2 regions of the Flexivirga sp. YIM B11880 genome follow, and region 2 is predicted to be linked to the other one. Evidence: riboswitches for the same ligand, from Rfam matches in the RefSeq annotation. Region 2 holds a riboswitch; the other holds the start of a gene.

Region 1 (4,407 bases), on a different contig from region 2:
GCTCGCGCGTGCCGCGAGAACGAACGACTTGCGCAGCGGGTTGCCGTCGAAACCGTCCGGCAGCAACAGCTTTCGCAGCTTGCCGTTGCCCGTCTCGGTGAAGTCGTCGAAGTGGATGCCGAACATTTCGAACGTTTCCCGTTCGTGCCACGCCGCGCCGTGCCACAGCACCGTGCAGCTCGGCAGGCTCGCGCCGTCCGCGATGCGGGTCTGCACGAGGATTTCGCGCAGTGCGCCGGGCGTCACGTCATACAGGTGCACGACGACGTCCAAGCCGGGGTCTTCGTCGACGTCGGTTTGATCGACGGCGGTGAGAAAGTCGAAGAAGGTGAAACCTTCGTCGCGTTGCTGCTCGAGCGTGACGATCCATTCGCCGGGCGGGCAGGAGACGCGAGGGACTTCGTAGGGTTCGACGCTCACGCGGACTCCCCCGGCGGTGCCACGAGCGGGCGGCTCACTTCGCCGGCGGTGACCTTGCGGCCTGCGTAGCCGCTGAGCTTGGCGCGCAGGCCCTTGGTGTGCAGCTTCTCCTCGGCGATCTGCTCCTGCAGGACGCGGATGCCCTGCAGCAGCGCCTCGGGACGCGGCGGGCAGCCCGGCACGTAGACGTCGACCGGGATCAGCTGGTCGACGCCCTTCGTGACGCAGTAGGAGTCCCAGTAGGGGCCGCCGGAGTTGCTGCACGCACCGAAGCTGATGACGTATTTGGGTTCGGGCATCTGGTCGTAGAGCCGGCGGACCGCGGGGGCCATCTTGTCGGTGACCGTGCCCGAGACGACCATCAGGTCGGCCTGCCGCGGGCCGGGTGCGAACGGTATGACGCCCAGCCGGATGAAGTCGTGCCGTGCCATCGATGCTGCGATGAATTCGATGGCGCAGCAAGCCAATCCGAAGTTGAACACCCAGAGGGAGTAGCGGCGGCCCCAGTTGAGCACCACCCGCATGGGCTTCGGGGCGACTTCTTGCCCCGCGCCGACGCGGGGCATGGGCAGGTCAGTGGTCACCGGTCAACTCCTTCCCGGACACGCTCCGCGGTGGCCGAGGAGCGACGAAGGAGCGTCTCGAGGTCCCCGTGTCCGCTTCGTCCGCCCAGGTCAGCAGGCGGCGGCGGGCGGCGTGCAGCAGGCCGACGAGCACGACCGCGATGAAGATGCCCATCTCCACCAGGCTGGCGATGCCGAGGTGATGGTCACGCAGCACCAGCGCCCAGGGGAAGAGGTAGACGGCGTCGACGGCGAAGACGACATACAGGAAGGCATAGGTGATGTAGCGGAAGTGTGTCTGCGCCCACCCGCCCGCAACCGGGTCCACGCCGGACTCGTAGGTCGTCAGCTTGGCCAGGCCGGGTGCTCGCGGTGCCAGCAGCCGCCGGGCGATCATGGCAGCGACGAACAGCACCGCTCCGGCGACACCGACGCCGAGCAGCACCACGTAACCGGTCACTCCCGAGGACACCCGGGCAGCCTAACGAGCGGACGCCTCCGGGTGGGCGAGGCGCTCCCAGAGTGGACGCTTCGGGGCGACCGCTCGGCGGCGAGCGCGGCGTGTGATCCACCTCACGAACGTGAAGAATTGCTGTTCATTTTGACTATTCCGGTAACTCGTACTTATGGTTGCACCAGTCACGAGTTCCAGCGTCAAGCCCTGGCTTGCTGGACGGCAACCCTCACGCACGTGGCGGGGTGCCCCAGGTGAATGACTAGGCCGCACAGGCTGGTTCGGCGTATGCCGGATCGGTCGGCGCGGCAAGCACGGCAGTTCCCACATCACCGGGCGATGCGGCACGACGCGTCGCACGGTTCGAGCACGGCCGGGCGCCTTCCAATTGCCAGCGACCCTGAGGAAACCATGTCCGACGACACCTCCGACGCCCCGACGACCATTCCTTCCCTGCCGCCGAGGCGCACCTCCCGCCGCGGAGTGGTGATCGGCGCCGCCGTCATCGCCTTCGTCGTGGGCGGTGGTGCCGGCTTCGCCACCGGCCGGGCCACTGCGAGTGGCGACGCTGCACCTGGGCAGCACCTGACCATCGTGAAGATCGGCGTCACCGACGCCGACCAGGGCTATTGGCCGGTCTTCAAGAAGCTCGCCCGGCAGCACGGCATCAACCTGCAGACCGTCAACTTCCAGGACTACACACAGGCGAATCCTGCTGTCGCCCAGGGCCAGCTGGATCTCAACCTCTTCCAGCACCTGGTCTTCCTCGCGAGCTACAACGAGCAGGCGCACCAGAACCTGACGCCGATCGGGTCGACGTATGTCGTGCCGCTCAGCCTCTACTCGTCGAAATACAAGAAACTGCAACAGATCCCGGCGGGCGGCACCATCGCCATACCGAATGATCCGACGAACCAGGCGCGTGCGCTGCTCGTGCTGCAGGCGGCCGGCCTGGTGACGCTGAAGAACGGGGGCAACATCCTGGCCACTCCGGCGGACATCGTCCGGAGCCGGTCAAAGGTCACGGTGACGCCCGTCGACGCGGCGCAGACGGTGACGTCGCTGTCCTCCACCGCCGGCGCGGTCGTCAACAACAACTTCGCGCTCGACGGTCATCTCGACCCGACCAAGGCGCTCTACTCGGACAACCCGCGGTCGGCGACGGCCGAGCCCTACATCAACGTCATCGTGGCCCGAGCTGCGGACAAGAACAACCCGACGTACGCCGAGGTCGTCAAGCTCTACCAGGACCCGCGCGTGCAGAAGCTGGTCGTCGCCGAGTCGAAGGGGACCAGCGTCCCGGTGAAGAAGTCAGCGGCCCAGCTGCAGCAGATCCTGTCCGGCCTGCAAAAGACCGTGAGCACGCAATGACCGAGGTCGTGTCGAGAACCGTTGACTCCGAGCCTGATTCGGCAGCGCCGTTGGTCCGTCTGCAGTCGGTGTCGAAGACCTTCGGCCGCCGCGACGACCAGCACCACGCGCTGACGGACGTCGACCTGGAGATCCGGCGGGGGGAGATCTTCGCGGTCATCGGCTACTCCGGGGCGGGCAAGAGCATTCTCGTGAGGCTGATCAACGGGCTGGAACGGGCCACCTCCGGCACCGTGATCGTCGACGGGGTCGACATCACCAGGCTGCGCGGGAAAGCGCTGCGGGCGGTGCGGCAACGCATCGGCATGGTCTTCCAGCGGTTCAACCTGATGCGGTCGCGGACGGTCTTCGGCAACGTCGCCTACCCGCTGCAGCTCGCCGGACTCGGCCGTGCCGAGCAGGAGCGGCGAGTCGCCGAACTGCTTTCCTTCGTCGGCCTGCTCGACAAAGCGTGGGCTCACCCCGAGGAATTGTCCGGCGGCCAGCAGCAACGAGTCGGTATCGCCCGGGCGCTGGCGACGCAACCGGATCTGCTGCTCGCCGATGAGTCCACCTCCGCGCTCGACCCGGAGACGACCCGGGAGGTGCTCGCGCTCTTGCGACGGGTCAACGAGGAACTCGGGATCACCATCGTGGTCATCACCCACGAGATGGACGTCGTCCGCGCAATTGCCGACCGCGTGGCGGTCCTGGACTCGGGCCGGATTGTCGAAACCGGCACGGTGCGAGAGGTTCTCGGCTCACCGACGGCGGAGACGACGCAGCGGTTCGTCGCGGCTGCGGTGGGGAACCGCCCTGACGCCATACAGCTGGAGCGGCTGCGCGCGGAGCACTCTGACACCCTCGTCACGGTGTCCGCTGACGGCGATCGGGTGCTGGGCCGGGTTCTCAGCTCGGCCGCGCGGGAGCACGGTGTCGACTTCGAGATCCTGTATGGCGGGATCACCGATCTCAAGCACGAGTCGCTCGCCTCGTTCACGCTCGCGCTGAGCGGCCCGGAAGCGGGTGTGCAGGCGACGATCTCGGCCCTGCACGCAGCGGGCGCGGTGGAAGGACAACCGCGATGACCACCGACTGGTCGACGCTGTGGCCGACCTTCGAGACGGCGATCGGGCAGACGCTGCTGATGGCGGTCGTCACGATCCTGCTCGGCGGGCTGATCGGGCTGATCCTCGGCGTCGCGTTGTTCACGACGCGCACCGGCGGCTTGCTCACGAATCGCCCGGTCAATGCGGTGCTCAACGTGGCGGTCAACATCGTGCGGCCGATCCCGTTCATCATCTTCGTGACCGCGATCGCTCCCCTGACCTTGCGGACGATGGGATCCACCATCGGGACCACGGCGGTGCTCTTCCCGCTGGTCATCGCGGCGACGTTCGGGGTCTCGCGCATCGTCGAGCAGTCGCTGGTGTCAGTGGATCCCGGGGTCGTCGAGGCAGCGGAGGCGATGGGTGCCGGCCCGTGGCGGATCGTGCAGACCGTGCTGGTGCCGGAAGCGCTCGGCCCGCTGATCCTGGGCTACACGTTCGTCTTCGTCGCTGTGGTCGACATGACCGCGATCGCCGGTGCGGTCGGTGGCGGCGGCCTCGGTGACTTCGC
Region 2 (4,407 bases):
CTCGCGGACGTGCGAAACGACTTCTTGCACTTCGGATTCGGTGACCCAGGCGCCCTGGACGCGCATCGGCTTCGACGCGCCCATCGGCAGGAAGAGCGCGTCACCCTGACCGATCAGCTTCTCGGCACCCGGCTGGTCGAGCACCACGCGCGAGTCGGCGAGGGAGGAGGTCGCGAACGCCATCCGGCTGGGCACGTTGGCCTTGATCAGGCCGGTGACGACATCGACCGAGGGGCGCTGCGTCGCGAGCACGAGGTGGATGCCGGCGGCGCGGGCGAGCTGGGTGATGCGGACGATCGACTCCTCGACGTCGCGCGGGGCGACCATCATCAGGTCGGCCAGCTCGTCGACGATCACCAGCAGGTAGGGGTAGGGCTGCATGACCCGCTGCGAGCCGGGCGGCGGCTGCACCTTCCCGGCGCGCACCGCCTTGTTGAAGTCGTCGATGTGCTTGTAGCCGAACGCGGCGAGGTCGTCATACCGGGTGTCCATCTCGCGCACGACCCACTGCAGCGCCTCGGCGGCCTTCTTGGGGTTGGTGATGATCGGCGTGATCAGGTGCGGAATGCCTTCGTATGCCGTGAGTTCGACGCGCTTGGGGTCGACCAGCACCATCCGGACCTCGTCCGGCGTGGCGCGCATCATGATCGAGGTGATCATCGAGTTGACGAACGACGACTTACCGGCACCAGTGGCACCCGCGACCAGCAGGTGCGGCATCTTCGCGAGGTTGGCGATCACGTAGCCGCCCTCCACGTCTTTGCCGACGCCCATTACCATCGGGTGGTCGTTGCCGCGGGCGGCGCCGCTGCGCAGGACGTCGCCCAGGCTGACCTTCTCGCGGTCGGTGTTGGGGATCTCGATGCCGATCGCGGACTTGCCGGGGATCGGGCTGAGGATGCGGACGTCGGCCGACGCCACGGCATACGCGATGTTCTTGGACAGTGCGGTGACGCGCTCGACCTTGGTGCCCTGGCCCAGCTCGACCTCGTAACGGGTGACCGTCGGGCCGCGGGAGAAGCCGGTCACCTGCGCGTCGACACCGAACGAGTCGAGCGTCTGGGTCAGCGCCTCGACCACCCGGTCGTTGGCCGCGGAGCGGGCCTTCGGCGGGGTGCCGGGCTTCAGCACGTCGTTGGCGGGAAGCGTGTAGGTGACGTCCCCCGCCAGCTGCAGCTGCTCGACCCGCTGCGGCAACGGTGTGGTCGGCGGCGCCTGCAGCGGTGCGGCGGCCGGCTCCGGCGGTGCGCCCTTCGTCCCGGGCAGCGGCACCGCGCGCGTGTCCCCCACCGGTCGTGGATCGGCCGGCTTCGCCGGCGGCGTCTCGCCGTCGACGTCGTAGACGTCGCGGTCGCCCGGGTCCTTCTCGCCCGGGTCCTTCTCGCCCGGACGCAGCACCCGGCCGCTCTTGGTCCGCCGGGGCACGACGGTCGCAGCCTGCTCGAACGGCTCGTCCCCGTCGAGGCCGGCCTGGTCCTGCGGCTGATCGTCGTTCTTCTTGCGGCGGCGCTTGCGTTTGCCGCCGTCGATCTGGTCTCCGTGCAGATCCTGCGCCACGGCGTCGACGGGCTCGTCGTCGTCATACGACTCCGGCCGCCCGTGCTCGAACAGCCGCACGCGCAAGGTCGCCAGCCGTGCCGGGATCATCGAGACAGGGGTCGCGGTCATCACCAGGACGCTGAAGAACAACAAGATCGCCAGCAGCGCCATGGCTCCGGCCGTGTGCACGGCCGCAACCAGCGGACTGCTCGCCATGAAGCCGACGATGCCGCCGGCCCCGCGGAGTGCGTCGGTCTCACTGGGCTGTGGAATGCCCTTGGCGATGCTGGTGATCCCGCACACCGCGATCGCGAAGAGCGCGAGCCCGACCATCACCCGGTTGGTGCCCTGGTCGCCGCGCGGCGACCGCATCAGGTGCACGCCGATCAGGACCAGCACCAGCGGCAGCACGAGCGCGCCCAGCCCGAAGGTGCCGGCAACGACGGCGTGTATGACGTCGCCGACGGCTCCCGTCAGCCCCCACCATTCGCGGGCAGCGATGACGATCGCGGCGGCGACCAGCGCGAAGCCGAGGCCGTCGCGGCGCAGCTCCGGCTCGAGGTCGCGCGCGGAGTGGCCGACGCGCCGGGCAGCGCCGCCCGCCACGTGGGCCACACCCATCCAGGTGCCCCTCGCAGCGCGCAACGGCAGAGGCAGCCCGCCACTGGACGGCTTGCCTCCCGACCGAGGTTTCGCACCGGTCGCCTTCTTGGCGGGCGGGCGCGTCGAGGTGGGTCCCGACGCAGGTCGGGAACGCGAACCGGATCCTGCGGACCCGGATTTGCTGCGGGTCGCACGCGTGGTCGCCTGCGACGATGACGGACGGGTAGGCACGAAAACACCGTACGCGAGAGTCGCAGCAACCACATACGTCACACGCCGAGACGGCTTGCGAGCCGCGCCATACCCCCGTTCCGGTCCGCGGACCGGGTTTGACTCCGCCGCCGGAGATCCCGCTACATTTGACCCAGGTCATGAGTCTCAGCGACAAGCCCCGGCTTGCTGAGCGGCAACCCTCCAACCGCGGTGGGGTGCTCCGGGTGACGACCGGGCCGACGTGAGAAGCACGCCGGCAAGCGCGGATCGACTCTGCTTGCACCGCTGTCGATCCCTCGATCGGCGAAGGAGCAGCACGTTGAGCATCACCATCGACCCCCAGCAGGACACCACGCCGCACCAGCTCGGCATACCTCGCGTCTCGACGCCGGCGCCGAAGCGCGCCGCGGAGGGACTGCCGAAGACCGTCTCCGCAGACCTCGGTGTTCCCACGGTCCATCGGACGGTGACCGATTACGCCAACTTCGATCATGGCGCGACCACGCCGGCGCTGGTGGCCGTCGCGAACGCCGTCGCGACGGTGCAGCGCCGTTACGGGTCCGTGCACCGCGGCGCCGGCTACGCGAGCCGGGTGACCACCTCCTGGTTCGAGGCGGCGCGGGCGGAGGTCGCCGAGTTCGTCGGTGCGCGCCGAGGTGACGAGGTGGTCTTCACCCGCAACACGACGGATGCATTGCGTTTGCTGGCGCATTGCGTCCCGCAGGACGCCGAGGTCTTCGCCTGGGAGTCGGCGCACCACGCAGCGCTGCTGCCGTGGCCGGAGGGACGCACCACCCGCCTGCCGGTGCCGCGCAGCACCGAGCACGCACTCGAGCTGCTGAGGGAGGCGCTCGGCCGGTCCGCAGCGAACCACAAGCTGGTCGTCCTCACCGGCGCCTGCAACGTCACCGGCGAGATCTGGCCAGTCGCCGAACTCGCTGACGTCGCAAGAGAGCTGGGCGCACGCGTCGTGCTCGACGCCGCGCAGTACGCGCCGCACGTCACCATCGACCTCGGCACGCTGGGCGTCGACTGGGTCGCGTTCTCCGGTCACAAGCTCTACGCCCCGTATGGCGCAGGCGTGCTCGCCGGACGCAGCGACTGGCTGGATGCCGCCGACCCCTACCTGCCGGCGGGCGGCGCGACCGCTCGGGTCCGCCGAGGTGGGACGCAATGGCAGACCGGACCGGCACGGCACGAGGGCGGCACGCCGAACGCCGTCGGAGCGGTCGCGATCGCCGCGGCGTGTGCGACCCTGCGCGAGCACCGCGCCACGATCGAGGCGCACGAGGCACAGCTCTACACGAGGCTGCGCTCCGGCCTGGCGGCGATCGACGGCGTGCGCGTCGTGGAAGCTCTGGGCGATCGGCCGAACGTCGGCGTGGTGACCTTCACCATCGCCGGCTACGACCCGTCGCTGGTGTCGCAGGTGCTGGCCGACGAGCACGCCATCGCGGTGCGGGACGGCCGGTTCTGCGCGCATCTGCTCTGCGACGCCATCGTCGGCGACGGGGCGACGGCGGTCCGCGCCAGCCTCGGCCTCGCGACCACCGGCGAGCACGTCGACCGGCTCGTCGCCGGCGTGCGCCGACTGGTCGAGCACGGCCCGGCACTCTCCTACGTGCACACCGACGAGGGCTGGTCGGCTCCGGCCGACCCTCGTGATCTGGCCGAACCGCTCCCCTGGTGACGTTTCAGCGGTGACCTGTCACGGCACCAGGCCTAGACGCCGGGACGCGTCCGACATACGCTGTCCGGCCTCTGACCACCACTCAGGGCGCCTGGCGTCGCGCGCGACACTACGGTGACGTCTGTGACGGATGTGCCGACCGAGGTGTGACGCTCACTACACTCCCGAAAAAAGTCACGAAATGGTCACGCTTCGACTTGGAAATGCCGGTCGGACCACGTACCTTCGTGGATCGGTGGTTCAAAAACTTCGTCCCCCTGTCGAAGGTCAGATCCATCACGGAGCCGCGCTACCCGGCATGGCTCCGGCCCTTTATGCCTGTGGTCCGTTGCGCACAACCTCGTTGAGCGGACACCGACGCC

Evidence for each region. Region 2 has a riboswitch for S-adenosylmethionine ahead of ACN8HC_RS05075 (aminotransferase class V-fold PLP-dependent enzyme). Riboswitches for the same ligand answer to the same signal wherever they lie in the genome.
Region 1: it holds a riboswitch for S-adenosylmethionine, as region 2 does, so the genes downstream of both, ACN8HC_RS00520 (MetQ/NlpA family ABC transporter substrate-binding protein) here and ACN8HC_RS05075 (aminotransferase class V-fold PLP-dependent enzyme) in region 2, are expected to answer to the same signal.

Annotation. Positions count from the first base shown of each region.
Region 1 covers NZ_JBMAMH010000001.1:109,605-114,011, forward strand. Annotated here, with positions in the region: gene ACN8HC_RS00505 (NADH-quinone oxidoreductase subunit C) at 1-420, opposite strand, end outside; gene ACN8HC_RS00510 (NADH-quinone oxidoreductase subunit B) at 417-986, opposite strand; gene ACN8HC_RS00515 (NADH-quinone oxidoreductase subunit A) at 994-1,455, opposite strand; SAM riboswitch class IV at 1,621-1,758, shown strand; gene ACN8HC_RS00520 (MetQ/NlpA family ABC transporter substrate-binding protein) at 1,849-2,808, shown strand; gene ACN8HC_RS00525 (methionine ABC transporter ATP-binding protein) at 2,805-3,875, shown strand; gene ACN8HC_RS00530 (methionine ABC transporter permease) at 3,872-4,407, shown strand, end outside.
Region 2 covers NZ_JBMAMH010000002.1:109,248-113,654, reverse strand. Annotated here, with positions in the region: gene ACN8HC_RS05080 (FtsK/SpoIIIE family DNA translocase) at 1-2,160, opposite strand, end outside; SAM riboswitch class IV at 2,510-2,624, shown strand; gene ACN8HC_RS05075 (aminotransferase class V-fold PLP-dependent enzyme) at 2,675-4,045, shown strand.